DNA from 4 places in the Brevibacillus sp. 7WMA2 genome. Region 2 is predicted to be linked to each of the others. Evidence: predicted binding sites of a transcription regulator. Region 2 holds the regulator's gene; each other region holds the start of a gene.
What was found. The regulator Rex, encoded in region 2, represses fermentation and respiration genes when NADH is low (regulators of the CRP and FNR family bind a similar motif). The targets are predictions, from matches to a motif close to TTGTGAAATATTTCACAA.
Positions count from the first base shown of each region.

Region 1: the regulator Rex is predicted to act here: its motif matches at 3,624-3,641, upstream of GOP56_RS06100 (NarK family nitrate/nitrite MFS transporter).
Region 3: the regulator Rex is predicted to act here: its motif matches at 2,572-2,589, upstream of GOP56_RS15215 (flavocytochrome c).
Region 4: the regulator Rex is predicted to act here: its motif matches at 3,668-3,685, upstream of GOP56_RS04480 (DUF438 domain-containing protein).

Region 1 covers NZ_CP048799.1:1,685,105-1,691,082, reverse strand. The annotation lists gene GOP56_RS06120 (MDR family MFS transporter) at 1-488, shown strand, start outside; gene GOP56_RS06115 (radical SAM protein) at 533-1,708, opposite strand; gene GOP56_RS06110 (hemerythrin domain-containing protein) at 1,844-2,362, shown strand; gene GOP56_RS06105 (TIGR04053 family radical SAM/SPASM domain-containing protein) at 2,391-3,497, shown strand; gene GOP56_RS06100 (NarK family nitrate/nitrite MFS transporter) at 3,758-5,050, shown strand; gene GOP56_RS06095 (Crp/Fnr family transcriptional regulator) at 5,111-5,818, opposite strand.
Region 2 covers NZ_CP048799.1:607,550-613,527, forward strand. The annotation lists gene dinG (ATP-dependent DNA helicase DinG) at 47-2,935, shown strand; gene GOP56_RS02650 (ComEC/Rec2 family competence protein) at 3,016-3,957, shown strand; gene GOP56_RS02655 (redox-sensing transcriptional repressor Rex) at 3,969-4,592, shown strand; gene GOP56_RS02660 (amidohydrolase) at 4,630-5,922, shown strand.
Region 3 covers NZ_CP048799.1:3,618,682-3,624,659, reverse strand. The annotation lists gene GOP56_RS15225 (aminopeptidase) at 1-799, shown strand, start outside; gene GOP56_RS15220 (FAD-dependent oxidoreductase) at 907-2,235, opposite strand; gene GOP56_RS15215 (flavocytochrome c) at 2,714-4,180, shown strand; gene GOP56_RS23600 (FMN-binding protein) at 4,214-4,570, shown strand; gene rihC (ribonucleoside hydrolase RihC) at 4,905-5,831, shown strand; gene GOP56_RS15205 (alanine/glycine:cation symporter family protein) at 5,918-5,978, opposite strand, start outside.
Region 4 covers NZ_CP048799.1:1,109,394-1,115,371, reverse strand. The annotation lists gene GOP56_RS04500 (non-ribosomal peptide synthetase) at 1-626, opposite strand, end outside; gene GOP56_RS04495 (hypothetical protein) at 987-1,505, shown strand; gene ric (iron-sulfur cluster repair di-iron protein) at 1,916-2,623, shown strand; gene GOP56_RS04485 (Crp/Fnr family transcriptional regulator) at 2,844-3,533, shown strand; gene GOP56_RS04480 (DUF438 domain-containing protein) at 3,840-5,069, shown strand; gene fabZ (3-hydroxyacyl-ACP dehydratase FabZ) at 5,541-5,966, opposite strand.

The sequences.
Region 1 (5,978 bases), 1.1 Mb from region 2:
AAAATGCAGTGAAGAGTAAGGATTTAGGAGTTGCTACAGCTTCATCACAGTTATTTCGTTCCTTAGGCGGGACAATTGGCGTAGCTATTATGGGAACCATTCTTTCCGTACGCATTGGCTCAAAAATGAGTGAGTCGACGGCACAATTAGGTATTAGTCATCTGCCTAACATTCCGCCAGAACTTGTCCAGAAAATCAGCGCATTGCATAACCCACAAATTTTACTGGACCTACAGCGGCTGGATCAAATAGAAAAAAGCCTTCCACCCGTGCTGCACGAGCTGTTTAATCATGTAATTGCCAATTTACGAGATGCCTTGCAGTATGCATTAGCAGGAGTTTTTCTTACTTCCACCTGGTTGCTTGTATTTGCTTTACTTCTTACGTTTTTTCTACGAGAAATACCGTTGCGTAGTGAAGGTGATACCCGGCAGGTAGCTACCAAAAAAGCTTCATGGGGGAGTAAAAACTTGAATGAGCAGGAGTAGCATAAGAAAAGAGCTTTGCATACGGCAAAGCTCTTTTTCTTTCCTTATACTGATGTGGCTAAGTGAATTTCATCCTCTGTTAAATAACATTGTGGATCGGATGCCCAGAAATCTCCATAGAATCCCTGTGCGCGAGGCCGGAAGTTTCCGTTACAGACGGAGAAGTATTGACAGGTCGCACAGCGCCCATGAATCTTGCTTTTCCGATCACGCAACCCAAGAAGAATAGGATGATCGCCCTGCCATATCTCTGCGAAGGACTGTTCCCGCAGATTTCCAAGTGCGATGTTTTGACTAAATTGATCAGGATGCACAATTCCACGATGATCAATATTGCAGAAAGCGATACCAGAACGATTACCACCATTGCGTTGCAGCTTTTCCCATATGCGTCCTGCTAGCTCAGGATCGGTTTCCATTACTTTTAGGTAGAGATAGATTGCATCTGCATGGTTGTCAACTGTTAAAATTTCGCGAGGTTGTCCTGATTTTTGGAAATAATGAATTTTTTCAATGATAAAGTCTAAAGCCTCACGTGTTTGCTGATGAGTAATATCATCCTCGACTCCTCCACGGCCTGCATAGACGAGATGATAGAAACAGACACGCGGAATATTCTCTCTTTCAATCAGGTCAAAAATATCTGGCAACGCTTCAATGTTGTGTTTGTTCATCGTAAAACGAAGGCCAACCTTTTGACCCACTGCCATACAGTTTCGAATTCCACGAATGGCTAAATCAAAGGCACCTTCTTTTTGACGGAAAAAATCATGCGTCTTTTGCATCCCATCCAAGCTTATGCCAACATAGCTAATCCCTAAGTCCTTTAAGCGCTTGGCCTTTTTCTCATCAATAAGCGTGCCATTGGTTGAGAATGTAATGCGAATACCCCGAGAAATAGCATGCTCGGCTAGCTCAAAAATATCTGGTCGAATGAGAGGTTCACCGCCCGAAAACAGGATAACGGGTACCTTCATATCCGCTAGCTGATTAATTACATCGTGGGCTTCCTCTGTGCTTAGCTCTCCTTCATATTTCTTATTTTCGGAGCTGGAGTAGCAATGTAAGCAATGAAGATTGCAAGTTTTTGTAATATTCCAAGCAACAACGGGTCCATACCCATGATGGGTTCCTGTTTTTTGATTTCGAGAAGCCTCTGAATATCGCAATTTATCTCCGAAGGTCGTAGTTGTTTCTAGTAAACTGGAAAGTCCTATCATTATATCCTCCCCTAAGCCTTTGTACAAACTTTCACGGCCTAATTCTAGCAAATAGCTGGAAAAGATTTTGTGAGGAATATCACTTCTTGGAATAGCCAACTTGGTTACAATCAAAAATAGCAAGGAGGGATTGGTATGCTGGAATACGAGAGCGATTTCGCTATGAAAAAGAAACATGAACACATTTTGCTTTCCTATTTATACAATGACCACAGCGAGCTGGATGGAAAACTAAAGCACATTCTGTCTCTGATTCGTTATGGCACAAAATGGAACGAAGCATTGCATGAAGATTTACATCGTTTCCTTCAATTCCTTCAAACAGATTTCCGTCGGCACATTATGGTGGAGGACGATATTTTATTTTTTACGTTGACGAGTCGACTGGCAACATTAGAGGAGCCATTACTGCTCATTAAATCAGAACATGACCGATTATTAGAGATCTCAGATCGAATTGGGATCGAATTGAATCAGTGTGTGCAGCTGGAACAAAAAACCTCGACGATGGTTTGTTTACTGAAGCAATTTGATGAGCTATTTGAAGAGCATACGATCAAGGAGGATCGGGTATTGTACCCGATGGCCAATAAACTGCTGACATTAGCTGAAAAGGATAGTCTGTATCAGACAATCTCCAAACATTATAAATAGATACCATCATGCCAATGGAGTGAACTAGATGAATTACGACCAGAATCCTTTTATCGTGATTTGGGAAGTGACGCGTGCGTGTGCATTGCGTTGTTTGCATTGTCGCGCCGTAGCGCAGCCCAATCGTCATCCCGACGAGCTGAGTACAGATGAAGGGAAGGAATTGTTAGATCAGATCAAAGAAATGGGTAATCCTCTTCTTGTTTTTACTGGCGGCGATCCATTAATGCGGGAAGATTTATATGAATTAATCGATTACGCAGTAAAAATTGGATTACGTGTCTCTATGTCACCTAGCGCTACGCCGCGTGTAACAGAAAAAGCGATCGTAAAAGCAAAAGAGGCTGGGCTATCACGCTGGGCTTTTAGCCTAGATGGTCCTACCGCAGAGGTGCATGATTATTTCCGCGGAACACCAGGCTCGTATGATATTACCGTAAAATCGTTGGCTATATTGAAAAAACATGGGTTACCTGTTCAACTAAATACAACGATTTCTGTTTATAATGCGCATTTACTAGAAGAAATGTCCCAAATGGTGGAAGAATGGGGCGCAGTTCTATGGAGTGTTTTCTTTTTAATTCCTACAGGAAGAGGGCAGGCAAGTGATGCGGTATCCCCAATGGAGCAGGAGCGCATTTATCGCTGGCTGATCGAGAAGAGTCAGACTGCTAGCTACAGCATCAAAACAACAGCGGCCCCTGCCTATCGGCGAGCACTATACTTTGCAACACAAAAGGGCATGAATACCCAACCTGAGAAAGTGAAAAGAATGGATCATTTAGGACGTTCAGCTGGAGGCGTTACGGACGGCAAAGGCTTTGTGTTTATTTCTCATGTAGGGGATGTTCAGCCAAGCGGATTTTTACCAATTAATTGCGGAAATGTACGCCAAACACCTTTGGCTGATTTATATCGTAATCATGCAGTCTTTCAATCGTTACGCTACCCGGATGGCTATTCGGGTAAATGTGGCGTCTGTAACTTCAATCAGGTATGTGGCGGATCACGCGCCCGTGCTTATGCCATGACAAAGGATTATTTGGCAAGCGATCCTTCATGCATGTATAACCCGCCAAAATGGGAAGAAGGCTATGGACAAGATCATTGGGCCACTTTTAACACAACAAAATGACCATAATATAGAACATTGGAAAAGAAGCAAGAAATGTTAGGTTGACATGGCTTGCTTTTTTTGTATGTCATTTTTAAATTTATATATATTAATATATTTTTGTACAAAATGTGAAAAAACAAAACCATGTGATTAAAATCACAAAGCACTATATAAGAGTTGGGTATGATTTGTGATGTAAAAAAGGTTGTATATATAAAAAAGTTCAATTTCGTTTAAAAAATAGGTTGAGCGTTTGAACTTATTAGAGGAGGTAACCTATGTCAACAAAAGGAGTAATGAAATGGGAGCCTGAGAATCCAGAATTTTGGGAATCTACAGGCAAAAAAGTGGCCAACCGTAACCTTTGGATATCTATTCCAGCCCTTTTACTTGCTTTTAGTATTTGGTCCATTTGGTCGGTTGTTGCTGTGAATCTGAATAAAGTCGGGTTTCAATTTACAGCAGATGAACTATTTAGCTTAGCTGCTCTTCCAGGTCTCTCAGGTGCTACACTGCGTATTTTATATGCCTTTGTTGTTCCGATCTTTGGGGGGCGTAATTGGACCGTATTCAGTACAGCGACTTTGTTAATCCCAGCCATTTGGATTGGATTTGCTGTACAAGATCCGTCTACCTCCTATGAGACAATGGCATTGCTCGCCATTTTGTGCGGCTTTGGTGGTGGTAATTTCGCTTCTTCCATGGCAAATATTAGTTTCTTTTTTCCACAAGCGAAGAAGGGTTCTGCCTTGGGGTTAAACGCGGGACTTGGGAATCTTGGTGTAAGTGTAGCACAATTTCTAGTACCAATCGTAATTGGAATTAGCGTATTTGGAAATATCGCTGGTGGACCACAAACAAGCGATACAACGCAATTATGGCTACAAAATGCTGGATTTATTTGGGTAATCCCGATTTTACTGACAACAATTGCAGCTATGTTTGGAATGAATAATCTTCCGATGAAGCAATCGATTACAGATCAATTGGTTATTTTTAAACGCAAGCATATGTGGATTTGTTCGTTTCTCTACACGATGAGCTTCGGGTCCTTTATCGGCTTTGCAACAGCATTTCCATTGCTAACGCAACACCAGTTTCCTGATGTGAATCCGTTGCAATATGCCTTTATTGGTCCTCTATTAGGAGCATTAGTTCGGCCGATTGGTGGTATGCTGGCAGATAAGCTTGGTGGGGCAAAGGTAACTCTCTACAATGTGATTCTGCTGATCGCTGCTACTGCTGGTGTTATCTACTTCATGAATGCTAAAGAATTCTGGGCATTTTTCGCCTGTTTCATCGTGATTTTCTTTACGACGGGGATCTGCAATGGCTCGGTTACACGAATGATGCCTACGATCTTTCCGCCAAAGGAAGCGGCGCCAGTCATCGGCTTTACATCGGCTATTGCGGCTTACGGACAATTCTTTATTCCCAAATCATTTAGTATGTCGATTAAGGCTACGGGTGCTCCAGATATCGCTTTATATGGGTTCTTGGTGTTTTATGCAGTAGCTTTGATCTTGCTGTGGTACTTCTATGCACGTAAAAATGCCGAGGTAAAGTGCTAGAGTATAACCCGGCTTGATTCAAACAAAAGAGTCTTGGTTGCCAGTGACCAAGACTCTCTTTTAAATCTGACATATTTCATTGGGACAATCATCACAGCAGATGGCATCTTTTAAAAAGGTAAGGTCCTTAATTAAAATATTTCCTTGGGAATTTTGCTCGATGACATCTTGTTTCTTTAAATCAGACAGCATGCGGTTTACGCTTTCTCTGGTTAGCCCAATAAATTGAGCCAAATCTCGATTAGTTAGAGCAAGCGTAATGTAAATCCCTTTTTCATGTGGTTCTCCGTAGCTGTTACTCAGCCGGATAAGCGTGGAGTATAGTGCTCCGATTTTGCCATTTAACAACAAATCACGGAATTTGGATTGGATACGGCGATTCATGATACCCATCCACCGCAAAAACTCAGCACAGAATATCCCATTTTTCAAGAGAAGGCGTTCTAAGGATTGACGGGGGATAATGTTGACTTCACCCGCTTGCAACATGCTGGCGGTAGTGTTGTAGCTTAAGCTCTCTTCGAACAATCCGGGTACCCCTACTAGTTCGCCATCGCTGAAGACTTGCAGAGTTAATTCTTTTCCGTCCGTCGTCGTCTTTGTCAGTTTCAATTGTCCGGATTCAATCAGGTATAAATGATCAGCCTTGTCTCCATCCATAAAAAGCACGGAGCCAGCAGCAAATTTTTTAGAAATAGAAATCTCTTTTAGACGCTGGGTAAAGTCAGGGGAGACTTGTTGAATGAATGTAAATCCTTGATTGCCCACAACGAGACCTCCATGCAAATTGACGTTTTCTTGCGTTTTATTATAGCGATGAATAACTAGAAATGAAAGGCACTATTTCACAATGTTAAAAATTTGTGCAGGAATAAGTGATGCTCATCACAATGAGCAAGAATTGAATTAAGTACAATGACAATCGATC
Region 2 (5,978 bases):
AAAACAGTAGCAGCATGAGTTGTGAGTGTCAATAGAGGTGACGATAATGAAGCAGTTCATCGTCGTAGATTTTGAAACTACGGGTAATCAGCCACGGCGGGGAGATTCCATCATACAAATCGGAGCTGTCGTGGTCGAGAATGGACAAATAATAGAAAGTTACTCCACATTTGTAAAACCAGATAAACCAATCCCGCCATTTATTACTCAGTTGACGGGAATAACCGATGAGATGGTCAGTGACGCTCCTTCTATTGAAGAAGTGCTTCCTGATTTATTGCGCCTTTTAGATGGGCGTACGTTTGTGGCACATAATGCAGCGTTTGACTTGAATTTTTTACAAGAAGCCCTGCTAAGTCAGGGCTATTATCCATTTGATGGGCCTATTTTGGATACAGTGGAATTAGCACGGGTATTATTGCCCATGCAAAGTGGCTATCGGCTAGTAGAGCTAGCATCTGATTTTGATATTCAGCATGAAAATCCACACCAGGCAGACAGTGACGCTATTGCTACTGCACACTTATTGTTACGATTGTTAGATATCCTGTATAAGCTTCCTCTTATTACAATTCAAGGATTGCAGATGATGATCTCTTCTTTCCGTTTTGATGTAGCGACCTTACTACGAGAAATTGAGATGGAGAAGCTCATGCACAGTTTTCCGGTAGACGAAGCAGGCTCCTTTATAACTGCATCTTCTGCTCCTGAGGAAACAAGCAATTATGATATCTATCGAAACCTTGGATTAAAACGACGAAAGAAATGGACGGAGAAGCAATCCGAACAGCCACCGATCCATTTTTCTTTTGAACCATTTTTCGAACGTATGGTTGCATTAGATGGCGACGGGCTCGCACTTCATCATGAACACTATGAGAAACGTGAGTCACAGGAAGCGATGATGCATGCTGTATACCAAGCTTTTACTGATCAGAAGCATTTGTTAGTAGAAGCGGGTACAGGAACAGGAAAATCGTTGGGTTATTTGTTACCAGGTATCCTATGGGCACGTATGCACAAACAGCAAGTAATCGTGAGTACGCATACCATTCATTTACAGGACCAGCTTTTTGGCAAAGATATTCCTCTATTACAAAAAGCATTGCCATTTCCCTTTCGAGCTGCTCAATTGAAGGGTCGAGGAAATTACCTGTGCTTGCGAAAATTTGAACAAAGCATAGAGAGCCAGGAGGGGGCCACACAGGATATACAGCTAGCCAAAGCACAGATTTTAACATGGCTTACCGAAACGACTACAGGTGATGTAGAGGAGCTTAGTTTAAGTCCGAGTGGGCAGTCCTTTTGGCAATCAGTCAGAAGTGACACAGCCTCCTGTCTAAATCGAGAGTGTCCGTGGTTTAGCCGCTGTTTTTACTTCCAAGCGAAGCAGCAAGCAAAAGAGGCTGATGTGATTATTGTTAACCATGCCTTATTAATTGGTGATATTGATAAGGAGAATGGTGTATTGCCATCATTTGAGGTTGCAATTATTGATGAAGCGCATCAGCTTGATGAAGTAGCAAGTCAACATTTTGGGACACAGCTCTCCAGCGTAGAATTGTTTCAATTGGTAGAGCAGCTTGGAACAGAAGGAGAAAAGCAAATGCTACTCCTGTTAGCCAATGAGTTGAAAATGTGGCAACCAGCTGAAAAGGCAAGAATAGAACAGCACCTACAACAAATAAGGATTGAGCAGCAAATGCTAAAAGAGGCTGTTACGAACTGGCTACAACTCTTTTATCATTGGGGTTCTGAACGGGGTATGGATACAGGGGAATCTCAAAGAGCTACACTTCGATATAAAACAGAAGACTTTAAGAAAAAATATAAGAAGCTTGCAAAATCCAGCGATCTCATTTTACAAAAGTTAGGGAATGTAGCCAAGGAAATTGAACAACTGTTACGTATTCTGCCATCTTCTAATGGGGAAGCTCCGTACTCCTTACAGCGGTTGCAAACGGATGCAGCTGGTTTAGTAGAAGAAATCAGTCAAGTGGCTGTAAAGCTTCATTTTTTGTTAGTAGAAGAGCAGGATGAGTATGTAAGCTGGATGGAAATAGAAACAAGAACATCCCGCAAACAACTCTTTTTCTTTAAAACGCCACTAGATATAGCTGATACCTTGCGTACAACTTTACTGGAGCCAAAACGCAGTATTATTATGACCTCAGCGACACTGACAGTGAAGAATAGGTTTACTTACTTTATGGAGCGAATGGGTTTTGCTAATCTTCCAGAAGAACGGGTCGAAACACTCTCACTCCCATCGCCCTTTGACTATGCGCTGCAAGGACTCATCCTGATTCCCTCCGATTTCCCTTCTGTAAACAAGGAAGGAGAACAGCGTTTTGTAGAAGCCGTAATTGCTGGCTGCGTTGATGCTGTTCGAGCAAGTGAGGGGCGGACAATGATTTTATTTACCTCATATAGCATGCTTAGAACTGTTTATGAAGGAATGAAAAGCTTACTCGAAGGTGAAGAGTTTGAACTATTAGGCCATGGAGTAGATTCAAGTAATAGAAGCAAGTTGGTACGTCGCTTTCAAACCGGGACAAAAACAGTGCTTCTGGGTACGAATAGCTTCTGGGAGGGTGTAGATATACCTGGAAATGTACTGAGCTGTCTGATCATTGTTCGTCTCCCTTTTCAACCGCCCAACCAACCACTTTTAGAAGGACGTTCGGAGCGGCTGAAGGCCGAGAAAAAGAATCCTTTTATGACGCTTTCTTTGCCCCATGCAGTTATTCGTTTTAAGCAGGGAGTGGGTCGATTAATACGTCAACAGACAGACAGCGGTGTTGTAATTGTATTTGATACACGCATCATTGAATCTAAATATGGTCGTATGTTTTTGCAATCTTTGCCGCCTTATCAGGTAGAGACTGGTCCATGGACTACATTACGTGAGCGAATAGCTCCTTTTTTACAATAAAATCAGTCCCTTAGGAAAAACAAATCTAAAATGATTGTATGAATTTTACCCAAGCCATAAAGTAGGAGGGAAGCAGATCCATGACTACAAAACGACATAACCTATGTCTAGTTATTTGTATAGGCATGATGATCTTTGCATTATCCCAAACCGTTGAAGCAAGCCGCCCCATTGCGATAGCACATCAGCAACAGCATATTGAGGACCCCGATGCTGTTGAACAGGAGGAAGATTTTGTGGGGCTTACCACTACTTTTTTCTCTTTACCAGAAGGAGAAAGTACGCTCATTCGCTTCCCTTCTGGTAAAACGATGCTAATTGATACAGGGAGCGAAAAAGATACGGAAAAATTGGTTTCCTTACTACTTGAGCGCCATGTTACAAAAGTGGATTACCTGTTATTGACAAACGATTTACCTACTCATATTGGCGGCTATGATAAGCTTGCGGAGAAAATTCAATTTGATAAGATTTACATGCCAAAATTGACAGCCTTCGTAATTCACAGTAATATCCATATATCTAGGGAAAAGCAAGTTGTGTATGTAAAGGAAAAGGATCAATTACTGGATGGGAAAGATGTGGTGATCACATTTTTACATCCCAGCGAGAACCTGTTTTTATCACCACAGGATAATTCGCTTGTGTTTAGTCTGACCCAAGGAGAGCTCCAGTTTTTATTCACCAGTGCCATCAATGAAAAAGCAGAGGAGCGTTTGTTTGCGAAATACCCTTCTTTACTGCCGGCTGAAATCTTAAAGGTTGCGGCACAAGGCAGCAATCAGGCTTCTATTCAATCCTTCTTAACTAAGGTTGATCCCCAGATTGCTGTTGTGCAGACCGGTATTGTTCGTGAGCAATGGAAAGACTCCATGCGTGAGGTGGTGGAGCGTTTGGAGGAATCATGGGCAGATACGTATGTGACTAGCCGGGATGGGTCAATTACCATTCTCTCTAACGGACAAGATTATAAGGTTTTAAAGGCAGTCAAGACCTCTACACGTGATAGACAACGAAGTTAGGAGTGCAATTTATGGGGAAAGTACCAAAAATTTCTGAAGCGGTCGTTCGCCGTCTGCCGATCTATTTGCGATATTTAACAAATCTACAGGAACTACAGGTAAAAACGGTGTCTTCCCAACAGATGGGCAAAACAATGGATATTAATCCAGCCCAAATTCGAAAGGACCTGTCTGCATTTGGTGACTTTGGCAAAAAAGGCATTGGCTATGACGTAGATTACTTGATTGAAAAGATTCGTCATATCTTGAAATTGGACCAAGTGATCCATGTAGCGTTGGTGGGGGCCGGTAATCTAGGTCAAGCGATTTCCAATTACAATGTGTATTTAAAAGATAACATGAAAATTGTTTCCATTTTTGATGCCGACCCGCAAAAAATAGGTAAGGATTTAGGTGGATTGGTCATTGAACCGATTGATAAAATGGAAGATATCATCAAGGAAAAACAAATTCGGATGGCGATAATTACGACGCCAGCCTCCGCCGCACAGGAAGTGGCAAATAAACTGATCGAAGCTGGAATAGAAGCGATCCTCAATTTTGCCCCAACAACCATTCGCACCGAAAAAGAAGTAAAAATTGATCATAACGATTTGACTTCCAGCTTGCAAAGCTTAGCGTATTATTTAAACTAAGTAATGACTAACAGATAAAGGGAGAGTGTCTACGTTGATGAAAATCATTACCAACGCAACCGTAATTACTGTTAATGAACAAAATGAGGTTATTTATAATGGAGCAGTTGGCTTTGATGGGGGAAAAATTACATATGTAGGTAAAACGCCAGAAGATTTATCAGCATATGACGAGATCATTGATGGAACGAATAAATATCTAATGCCAGGATTTATTAATACACATGGTCACGTAGGCATGTCTCTACTGCGCGGATTTGCGGATGACCTACCTTTAAAACAGTGGCTGGAAGATAAAATGTGGCCAATGGAAGGTCAATTTACAGCGGAGCATGTGAAATGGGGTACAGCTATTTCCATTATCGAGATGATTCGTACCGGTACAACTACCTTTGTAGATATGTATGATCATATGGATACAGTAGCACAGGAAGTGGAAGCATCCGGGATGCGCGGTGTACTATGCCGTGGGGTAATTGGTTTCTGCTCAGAAGAAGAACGCCAGCAGAAATTACAAGAAGCTGCATCTTTCGCATCACGTTGGAACGGAGCAGCCAACGGTCGTATCCATACCATGATGTCGCCGCATGCACCTTATACGTGCTCTCCTGAGTACATCCAGCAAATCCTTGAGAAGGCTATCGAGTTAAACGTACCATTACATATCCATATGTCTGAATCAAAAGCAGAAGTAGAACAAAACGTTCAGGATTACGGTGTACGCCCTGTTGCTCACTTAGAAAATCTAGGTGTATTTAATCACCCTACACTAGTTGCCCATGCAGTGCATTTAACGGATGAAGAAATTGATACATTGGCTAAATATAATGTTAAAGTAGCTCATAATCCAATTAGTAACTTAAAATTGGCAAGTGGTGTAGCAAGAGTGCCTGAGATGCTTGCGAAAGGTGTTTGTGTAAGTTTGGCAACTGACAGCTCAGCAAGTAACAACAACTTAAATCTATTTGAAGAGCTAAAATTAGCGGCTATCCTGCATAAGGGTGTTTCCTATGATCCAGAAGTGGTTCCGGCAGAAGAAGCGCTTCGTATGGCTACACGTTATGCGGCAGATGCTGTGTTCCAAAAAGACAGCTTAGGCTCATTAGAAGTAGGGAAAAAAGCAGATATGATTATGCTAAATGCTGCTCAAGCACATTTCCAACCGGCAAATGATCCGATTTCCCATGTTGTTTATGCAGCAAATGGCTATGATGTAACAGATACAATTGTTGATGGGCATTTCTTAATGAAAGATAAAGAGTTAATCACAATGGATGAACAAAAAGCAATCGCTGAAGTGAATCGTGTGTTTGCGCTTTTAAAGCAATAAACTCATAAAAGTCACCTCTTCATATGACAAAGGCTCCTGCCAAGTGGTTGATACGG
Region 3 (5,978 bases), 2.3 Mb from region 2:
CTTACTTATGGTTATGCAGGAGCGTACCAAATCGGGGGAGGAGCCTCCTGAAGCCGTAGCGATCGCTATGACGAAGGCTGACGTAGTGATTGGGATTACCAAGCATTCGCTCACTCATACGCATGCCCGAAAAAATGCGGTAGCAGCAGGAGCTAGGGTGGCTACGATGCCAGGGATAACAGAGGATATGTTCATGGCAGGCGCTATTGCGGCCGATTATGCAAAAGTAAAAGAACTAACTGAAGAAGTAGCTAGCATGCTGACAGAAGCTAAGCAAGTAAGAATTGACAAAGCGGGTTATTCCCTAAGCTTTTCCATTGAGCAAAGAAAAGGGATTCCCAGTACCGGTGTGTATGTGAATCCCGGAGAATCGGGCAATCTGCCGTCCGGAGAAGCTTATATCGCTCCTTTAGAGGGAACAGCTACCGGGCAAATCCTTGTAGATGGTTCCATTGCTGGGATTGGAAAATTAACAGAACCTGTCTTGCTTACCATTGATAAAGGACGCATTGTCTCTGCAGAAGGCCCAAGCGGAAAACAGCTTTTGGAATTGCTGGGCGATGGAGATGGCCGATTATTAGCCGAGTTTGGAGTAGGGACGAATGATAAAGCTCGTATTACTGGGGTTGTTTTAGAGGATGAAAAGGTATACAGCACAATTCATGTAGCGTTTGGAAGCAACAATACCTTTGGGGGAGTCATCTCAGCAGGTGTACATATTGATTGTGTTGTAATGGAGCCAGACTTCTATTTAGATGAGCAGAAAGTAATGGAACAGGGAGCCTTGCTTGGCGTGTAGGTTAAAAAAGCATGAGAGAAAAAGAGCGTTAGCTAGGCTGACGCTCTTTTTGCTGATCACCTGGTTATTTGCAAAATAGGTGTACGAAGCTGTTGAATCTATTGTTTCTACATGGCTTGCAAGCCAGCCTGATTTAAGAAGTTCCAAGGCTTGTTGTAATGCGGTTGGAAGAAGAAATCGACAAAGGCAAGCTGGTCGATTGTCATATGATTTTGGATGCAGACAGATAAGGTATTCATGGATTGCGTTAAATCAGCCTTGGACATGATTTGGGCTCCGAGAATGCGGCGAGAAGTCTCTTCAAAGACTACTTTTAGTAAGACCTTTTCATGCTCTGGCATGAATTCTGGTCGATAGCTGTCTTCGATTGTGACAGTTTTCACATTGATAGCCAAGTCTGAAGCTGCCCCTTCTGTTACTCCAGTAGAAGCGATGTTATAATCATAGATTTTAATCCCGGATGTTCCCTGTGTGCCCATATAAGCCATGGTAGGGGCTACTAGATTCTTAGCAACGAGTGTACCCATACGTACAGCGTTTGTGGCTAGGGGAATATAGGTGTGTTGCCCGGTAGGATTGTAGCGAATCGCACAACTGTCTCCAGCAGCATACACATCCGTTTTGCTAGTTTGCATGTATTCATTTACGATAATGGCTCCGTTACTCAACATATCGACTTGTCCTGCAAGCAAGCCTGTATTGGGACGAAAGCCAATGCATAGAATCACCAAGTCAGCCTCGTATTCGCCTTTTGTGGTGATGACCTTTGTCACTTTACCGTCCATGCCTTCAAATTTCGTAACAGTTTGACCTAGAGCAAGTGTGACACCATGATCCAGTAGTTCTTTTTCGGTAACTTGAGTAAATTCTTCATCAAGATAACGGTTTAGAATCCGATCAGCACTATCAATGAGAGTCACCTGCTTGCCATTCATTTCAAAGGCCTCGACTAATTCAATCCCAATGTATCCGGCCCCAACGACGACTACATTTTTAGCTGTTTTTGCCTTTTCAATAATGGTATTGGAGTGGTTAAAATTCTTGGACAGTACGATATTGTCTAGCTCAATTCCTGCTAAGTTAGGCATGATTGGCCAAGAACCAGTAGTAACGATTAATTTATCATAGGAATCTATGATCTCTTCATTTGTATTTAAATTGCGAACGACCAATGTTTTTTGATCGGTATCTATTGAGATCACATCGTGGCGCATATTGGTAACCACGCCAAGCTCAGCTAATTTCTCTGGGGAAGAGTAGAACAAGCCTTGCGGGTCTTTCACTACACCACCTACATACAAGGCAATACCGCAAGAAAGAAAGGAGATATTATCATTTCGTTCATAAACGGTAATGTGAGCATCTGGATATAACTTAGCAGCAGTAACAATAGCGGCAGTTCCGGCATGTGTGCATCCAATAACAGCAATTCTCATAGCTAGTCCTCCAAGCAGTTAGGATTTATGTGCAAGTCTGTTATTCCTCTTTTTACGATAAACACTGTTGTAATAGTGTTTATGCTGTTTATTATAGGGGCGTATTAGTAAAGATGACAGTGAACGTTTTGTGAATGTTATCACATTCACAATCGTTGCTTTTTTCACTATGCACGTTCTGCTATAAATAGGGTAAGAACCGCATACATACAAGAATAAAAGTAGATAAAGTTCTTTTGAATCCAGATGAGGCACTTGTCTGATTATGACAGAAAATACCTTACATTTGAAAAAAACGAGATAAGAAGGGTGCATGGATGGACTTAGAAAAATATGGTGTGAAATTATTCACATACATTAGAACATCTACTGTTTATACTACCATCGAAGGATAACGTTATTGCTTTCATATAAAAAAGAGAAGAAAAAGGTACTGAATATCCATTTATCAAGTAGTAGAAAAAAGGGAGGATTCAACATGAAGAAATGGATGTCTCTTATGATGGCTGCATTTTTGGCAGTTCCCGTGCTGTCTGGATGCGGTAGTACAACGACTCCGGGTGCAACGGAAGGCAAGGCTACAACCGAGACAGCAACTCCTCAGGATGAAAGTACGGATATCGTAGTAATTGGTGCAGGCGGTGCAGGTCTATCAGCCGCGGTAGAAGCCACAAATGCTGGTGCCAAGGTAATCGTACTGGAAAAAATGCCGATGGTCGGAGGTAACACAACTCGCGCTACTGGAGGATTAAATGCAGCGGGAACGGAAGCACAAAAGAAAAAAGGAATTGAAGACAGCCAAGAGCTGTTTTACCAAGATACAATGAAGGGCGGATACAATAAGAATAACCCTGAGCTAGTAAAAATTCTGACTACGCAAGCGAAAGATTCTGTGGTTTGGCTAGAATCATTGGGGGCTGATTTATCTGACGTTGGCCGTGCGGGTGGAGCAAGTGTAAGCCGTATTCATCGTCCGACTGGCGGAGCGGCTGTAGGCTCTAATGTTATATCTACTTTAAAGAATAAAGTAAAAGAACAAAATATTGATGTCCGTGTCAAAAATAAAGCGGTCGCAATTATCAAAGATCAACAGGGCAAAGTTACTGGTGTAAAAGCCGAGAATAAAGATGGTAAGGCTTACACGATTAATGCAAAGGTGGTCATTTTAGCTACAGGTGGTTTTTCAGCTAATCAGGAGATGGTTATTTCCTATAAACCAGAGCTAAAAGGCTTTGCGACAACCAACCATCCAGGAGCATTGGGTGAAGGGATTACGTTGGGCGAAAGCGTTGGTGCCAATTTAGTTGATATGGCTGAAATCCAAACCCACCCAACAGTTGTTCCTGAAAAAGGTGTGATGGTAACAGAAGCTGTTCGCGGAAATGGAGCTATTCTAATCAATAAAGACGGGAAACGTTTCATCAACGAGCTATTAACTCGTGACGTAGTGTCTAAAGGTATTTTGGATCAAAAAGATGGTGTTGCTTACCTGTTCTTTGATGACGGATTAAGAAAAGGTCTAAAAGCGGTAGAAGAGTACTTCAACATGCAGCTAGTAACAGAAGCTGATTCTGTCGAAGAGCTGGCTGGTAAAATCGGTGTAGATAAAGACGCTATGATGAAAAGCGTAAAAACATATAATGATGCGGTAGCAGCGAAACAAGATAAGGAGTTTAAGCGTGATGACCTACCTCTTCAATTAAACCAAGGAAAGGTTTATGCCATTCAAGTAACTCCTGCGGTTCATCACACTATGGGTGGCCTACAAATCAACACCAATGCAGAAGTCATGAATAAAGAAGGCCAAATCATTAAGGGTCTTTATGCAGCTGGAGAAGTTACAGGTGGCGTACATGGTGGTAACCGCCTAGGTGGTAATGCTATGGCTGATATCGTAACATTTGGTCGCATTGCAGGACAAAATGCAGCAAAGGCCGCGAAGTAATCTTGAAAGCAAGAAATTGAGGAGAGAATGATTATGAAAAAACTATTTTATCTAGTAGCTATGCTAGCGATGGCGGCGATGGTGCTTGTTGGCTGTGGAGCGACAGCTGATACCGGTAAATTTAAGGACGGTTCATATGAAGGTGTGGCCCGCGGTGCTAGTAGCGATATTAAAGTGTCTGTAGAAGTGAAGGCAGGCAAAATCGATGGTATTAAGATCCTAGAGCATGAGGAAACCCAAAATCTGATTGAAGCTGTTATGGAGAACACGATCCCCGAGATCATCGAAAAACAAGGCACAGAGGGTGTAGAGGCTATCTCTGGTGCATCTAAATCTAGTAGTGCTGTAAAAGAGGCAGTTAATCAAGCCTTGGAAAAAGCGAAAAAGTAACATAGAAAGACAAAAGATAAGAGAAGGATTAGACCAGTAGCGGTAGCCGGTATGAACTAGTGAGTTATCAGATCAGCACGATTGACCTTATCTGTTCGGAGCATTATTACATTTCGTTACTTAAATAAGAGTTTTTTTGGAGTAAAACTCTTACAAAGAATATAGAAGGATGTAAGGCCGTTCCTGTAGGGAGCGGCTTTTCTTTATGAAAATATAACTCTCGCAGTGCTGGTCTAGTCGTATCTTTTTTCTCTTGTAATTGACGAACTAGCTAGCCCATCCTTACAATAAGATGCGTAAACGGTTACATAATGGATAAGAAAGGACGATCGAGATGGAACCAATACACCACATTATCATTGATACCGATCCGGGAATAGACGATGCAGTAGCAATTGCAGCAGCTCTGTTTCATGATCAGATAGATGTGAAATTAATCACCACAGTTGCTGGCAATGTGTCATGCGATAAGACTACCAATAATGCCTTAAAGCTCCTCGAATTCTTTCACAGTGATGTACCGGTTGCACAAGGGGCAATCAAGCCTCTATTACGGACACTAGAGGACTCTAGTCATATCCATGGCAACTCTGGGCTAGATGGATATGATTTTCCTCATCCAAAGAAGGAGACCCTTGGTATTCACGCTATTGAGGCAATGCGTGAAACCATTTTGAGCAGTAAGGAACCTATTACGTTAGTTCCTATTGGTCCGTTAACCAACATTGCTCTCCTATTATCTGTTTATCCAGAATGTAAGCAAAATATCAAAAGAATTGTGTTCATGGGTGGTTCAGCTTCACGCGGCAATCATTCTCCTGCGGCAGAGTTTAATATGTTTGTTGACCCGGAAGCAACGAAGATAGTATTACAGTCGGGGCTTGATATTACAATGTGTGGTTTGGATGTAACAAGCCTAGCTACTTTAACGAAGGAAAACGTAGAAGCTTTAAAAGAGATGAATCGAACAGGTGAAATGCTCTATGGGTTATTTCAGCATTATCGCGGCGGTAGCTTAGCGACTGGCTTACATATGCATGATCTCTGCGCTATTGCGTATATAGTAAAGCCAGAGCTTTTTGTCACAAAGGGATGCTTTGTAGATGTAGAAGTTAATGGGAGCTATACGGCTGGAGCGACTATCGTTGATCTGAAGAGCTATTATCAACAGCAAGCGAATGCAAAAGTATGCTTGGAGATTCGAGTAGAGGAATTCCGTCAGTGGTTTATGGAAATATTTACTAATCCGAGTGTTTTGTAAGAAGATAAATAAGTAAAAAGAAGAGGACACTACTGCCTGTAGTATCCTCTTCTTGTGTATATTCTCATGTTTTTCCATTCTTATTGCTAGGAGACCTCTTTTACTTTATTAGGATCACGTTCCCAGCATTCTGTATTAACTAGTCCT
Region 4 (5,978 bases), 500 kb from region 2:
TTTTCGAACTGACTACTCCAATAGGCCTCATCCAATGAAAAGCGCCTAGACTCTAGATATTCCCTTTCTCTATCGAGCATCTCTATATAGGAAGGCTTTACTTGCTTCTCCCGCTCTTCCCCTTTGGCTAGCTGCTGATAGCAAGCAACGATTTCTTTAATGGCATATAGCATGGCTACACCATCAGCGATCAGATGACTGAATTTCATATAGAGAATTGTCTCGGTATCTGTTTTTTGTAATATGGAAAAGTAATACAATGGCCCTTGCGAGAAGGAAAAAGGCTGTTTCGTGGTTTGACTAAGCCATTCTTGAATTGCCTGCTCTCTCTGTTCATGAAAACGAAAATCAATTATGGGTATACTTGGATGGGTGTCTTCGGAAATCATTTGCATGGGAAACTTATTTGTATCGGATTGGCTGAAGATCGTTGTGAGGCGAATTGAGTCATTTTCACTAATAAAATGATGAATTGCTTTAATCAAAAAATCATGTTGTAGGCTTGAAGAAAAAGCAAACGAAGTAGCTAGATTCGTTGCCCCTACATTTGGATAGATATTTTCCACAAACCAAATTCGCTTTTGGGCATTGGTCAATGGATAGGACGGAACTGCTTCTACGTGCATAAATGCTGCCCTCCCATATGTAAAATTTTAACGACACGACACAAAAACTTACCTCCACATAAAAAAGAAGCATTGTATAAAAACTTATCCTTTATACAACGAACTATAGATAACTATTTAGTAAGTAACACATGGCGAAAAGATTTTTAGGCATTCCTCCTGTAGTCATAAAAGATAGATTTTTAGGTATATATTTATTATTTAACCAATACTTTACTAAATTATCCTAATTCCGCCTTGAAATGTCAATCAAATCTGAATATTTTTATTACATATAAATTTTAAAGAAATAAAAGGATTGAATACCAATTTATAGAAATGAATATATGTTTCTACATTTCATTCAAGGAGAGGGTTCAAATGAAAAAAAGTCTTGCCGCTCTGATGGTCAGCACACTTTTAGCCAGCATGTATTTTTCTCCAGCTTATGCTGCAACAAAAGCAACAGGAGTTGACTCCAAATCGATTACAAATGTAAAATCATTGGATGCAACGGTTTCCGATCCGAATCGATTCAACGGTTTACGTGTTAAGGTAGTCGATGAACCTACCGTATTTCTTATTATGGATGGAAAGAAAAGAGGAATTGTTAGCGAGGCCGTGTACTTCAGATTATTCCGTTCATGGGATGGCATTCAATCATTCTTATCACTTGATGGCATCCCTGATGGACCCGTTATTAACGAAAATACACAATTGATCAAATATCAAAACAACCCAACGGTATATTTAATAGATCATGAGAACGGAAGAACTGTGAAACGCGGCTTTGTTAGCGAGGCGGCATTTAACAAATACAGCTTTGATTGGAACAAAATAATTACGCTTCCCGATTCCTTGCAAAATACCATTCCTGATGGTACTCCAATCACCCATTAAAAGTTACGTTTAATAGCCTGAAAAACACCTCTTACCGTAGTTGCTTGTCTTTCCTGTGTGACGGACTGCCACCTTTAAGAGGTGTTTTTATGTTATGTAACAGATTGGGACACAGCCATTTAGTCTCTTTTGAGTATCGTAAGAAATCCCTTACTTCTGCCCTTCGCCTACAAGCAAAGCATCACCCCAAAATACCCCCTGGTTCTCTAAAAGCTCTCCAGCTAAAATACGTTCACCTACTACCTATTTTTTAATACGTACTTTATCTTCCCTTTATAAAATGAATGGATGTTTAAAACAAGTGATGACAAAATTAACACATTTTAAGTGATTGAAATCACGACATAAATTTAAAATTATTCATATTCTTAATCCAGATACAAAATTTTAAACTTTATGGAGGCATTCATATGGAACATACATTTACCGAGTCTTCTATTATTGGTGAGATTGTAACAAAATTTCCAAAGGCAAGCGACCTTTTCAAATTATATAAAATAGATTTTTGCTGCGGTGGTAATAGACCCCTTATTGACGCTATTCAAGAAAGAAATTTATTGGCTGATGAGGTGATAACAAAATTAAACACCCTGTATCATGATACAAAGCTTTTAAATGAATCTGTAATTGATTGGACAACTGCCTCGTATAGCGAATTAATTGACTATATTGTGAATAAACATCATCGTTACTTAAATGAAGAGTTGCCACAGTTAAGCCCTTATGTAACAAAAGTGCTACGCGTTCATGGATCGCAACAACCACATTTAGCTCGAATTCATACGTTATTTCATGAGTTAAAAACAGAATTGGAACAGCATTTAATAAAAGAGGAGACTGAGGATTTCCCATTGATTTTAGCATTTGAGCAGCATGCAACAGATGAAAATTATACAAAACTCTGCAAGGTAGTGGAAGAATTGGAGAATGAGCATAGCCACGCCGGCAATATTATCAAAGAGCTTCGTACCATTACAAATGACTTTACCCCACCAGAAGGAGCTTGCGGTACTTATCGTCTGGTCTACCAACGCCTTGAGGCACTTGAAGCCGATTTATTCCAGCATATCCATCTAGAAAATAATGTGTTGTTCCCACGTGCAATAGCACGAACCTAAGCCTCTTCCTAAGAAATGGGACATGAGTAAAAAGTCACTCATATCCCATTTCTTCTATATTTTATGGGTTGAGTATAAGATTTCAGGAAGCATGCAATGTCCCAATTTGCAAATACAATGGCAAAACCCTCTAACCTTCCTTCTAGACCATCTTTTGCTACATGTAGCCATTGATATTATATAGAAAGAATATGCCTAGATTGGGTAAGGAGTTGTCTATATGAAAGAAGATTTAATTCAGAAGCATGTGCGAAGTATCCCCCTTTTTAACGAACTTTTGGATGAAGAGCTTCAAACTATAGTGGATATTTCTCAGGTTCGAACGTATAAAGCAAGGTCTTTTGTATTTTTACAGGGTGATTCACTTGATCGTATATTTTTTATCCATTCGGGTAAGGTGAAAATTCAAAAAACAGATAAAACCGGAAGAGAACAGATTGTTTCTGTACTCCAAGCTGGAGAAATGTTTCCGCATGCGGGATTCTTCCAAAAAGGTACTTTCCCAGCAAATGCCGAGATACTAGAGCTTGCAGAATTAGTTGTTATACCAATCGTTGATTTTGAGAATGTTTTACTTCAGTATCCTCGATTATGTATTACATTGTTTAAAACTCTAGAAGAAAAGATTGTGGATCTCCAGAATAGATTAGAGGAAAAAATTCTTCATGATACCTATGAACAAATTATTATGCTATTGCTTCGCTTATGTAAATCAAATGGCATCCAGATTCAGGATAAATACAAAATAACGACTCAATTTACGAATCGTGAACTCGCGAGTATGATTGGCACTTCTCGGGAAACAATTAACCGCACAATTAATCGATTAAAAAGAAAAAAGCTGATTGATATTGATGAAAACGGATTCTTTATTCTGACTCCAGAAAGATTGCAGGAAGAAATCGCATAATGGAAACCTCTCCCGCCTAATCTTTCAAAATAAGAAGTTCATCATTCAAGTTTGATTAGCTGCATCTTTTCATAGCCTAAGTGCTATCCCCTATCAGCTTCCTTACACAAATTCTAGTAAAGCCTTCAAAAAGTTTGTGATTTCACTCACAAACTTTTCATTCTCTCTATGCTACACTTTCATTGAGAATTACTATCACTTATTGTTAAAAGTGAGCAAACTGGCAAATTGATGGTTTTAGGTAAATAGATCGCGTTGGTTCTTTATCAAATGATAAGCACAAGCAAATAGTAAAGGAGAATTCCTATGAGTGAAATAATTAATAATCGTGAACAAAAAAGCATGAACTCATTTGAAAGGCAAGCTATCTTAAAAAAAATTATAAAAAATCTCCATCAAGGGAAAAGTGTAGAAGATGTGAAGGCTCAATTTGAAGAAGCTGTTGGGAATATTACGGTTGCAGAAATTTCTCAATTAGAACAAGCTCTCATGGAGGAAGAAGGAATTCCAGTTGAAGAGGTACAGCGCTTATGCTCGGTTCATGCTGCCATTTTTAAAGGTTCCATTGAGGAAATCCATAGATCAGACAAACCAGAAGACCAACCTGGCCATCCGATTCATACCTTTAAGCTTGAGAATAAAGAAATAAATCATCTTGTGAACTTCAAACTGAAGCAGCATTATGAGCATTTTGAAAAAGAAGATAAGAAAGAAAACGTCTATTTGCTTATGGAAGATTTAAATCTGTTGCTGGATATCGATAAACATTACAGCCGAAAAGAGAATTTACTTTTCCCTTTCTTAGAGAAGTATGGCATTTATGGGCCAACAAAAGTCATGTGGGGCGTCGATGATGGTATTCGCAATAGCATTAAAAATGTTAAACAAAAATTAACAAACTACAATGGAGACAAAAAAGCAGTCTTAGATGGCCTTTCTTTTGTTATCCGCGAAGTCAATGAAATGATTTTTAAAGAGGAAAATATCTTATTTCCTATGGCATTACAAAATCTTACGGAAGACGAATGGATTAAAATTGCTCATGAAAGTGATGAGATTGGCTTTTGCTTGACAAGTCCTGCCGGTGTATGGAAGCCTGAAAGACAAGCTATCGCACAACAGTCTATATCTGAAGGTTTTATTCGTATGGAAACAGGCATTCTCTCTTTAAAGCAATTAGAGATGCTCATGAATCACTTGCCCGTGGATATTACATTCATTGATCAGGATGATGTGGTACGTTACTTCTCCCATGGAAAAGAGCGGATTTTTGCTCGCACGAAAGCAGTAATAGGCAGAACAGTTCAAAACTGCCATCCTCCGAAAAGTGTTCATATCGTTGAAAAACTCTTAGAAGATTTTAAAGCTGGTAATAAAGATTGTGAAGATTTCTGGATTAAGTTTCAGGACAAATATGTATACATTCGCTATTTCGCTATAAGAAGTGAAGATGGTGAATATATGGGCACCCTTGAGTTTACACAAAATATTAGTCCTATTCAAGAAATTGAAGGCGAAAAACGAATACTCTCCTAAGCTTGGGATTGTCATGAATTACCTTGACCGTTTTCGAAGGAGGTTGAATCCTAGCCTGTATAGCGATTCAACCTCCCTCAGCGGTTCAGGCTATTGACTCATTCTTAGGCAATTAAAAATAAATAGTGGTTCGAGTTTGTGAGAGCTTTTTTATGATCATATTCTATATTTTTGAACGCGTTATTGCTCCAGAAAATAATGAGGATTCCCGATTTAGTAGCTATGGTACCTCTCTTATGGGCTTGTAACCAGACTACTTTTAAAGATTATCTTTACTTCATTTAAATTTAGTTTACATAACAATTATTACGTTAATTTGAACTTTACCTACCTCCTATGGTCTTCTGAATACTTTCGCTTTACATGCGGAAATAACGTTCAAACTTATTTTATGCGCAACAGAATCCTGCCCAATACGAAATAAAAGAATAGTTTATTCCATATCTCTTTCTTCAATTTAATCAGTGTCTTTTAATCCCCAAATGCAAATATTATTTCCGCTTCACAAGCTAGTTTTCCATCAACTGTAGCAATACCTTTGCCTTTCCCAATAGCACCTTTTAATCGAGTAATCTCAATCTCTAGACGAATCTGGTCTCCAGGTTTTACTTGATGTTTAAAACGACAATGATCTATACCGGCTAAAAGCCCTAAGCGCCCTTTATTTTCTTCCTTTGTCAGCATCACAATGGCTCCTACCTGAGCTAATGCCTCTATAATTAACACACCTGGCATAATCGGATCATTCGGAAAATGTCCTGTAAAAAATTCCTCATTCGCTGTAACATTTTTTATACCAACTGCTCTCTTCCCTTTTTCTAACTCCAATATCCTATCCACTAAAAGAAATGGATAACGATGTCTAATAACATCCATAATCTGTTGAGTATCTACCATCATTATTCCCCC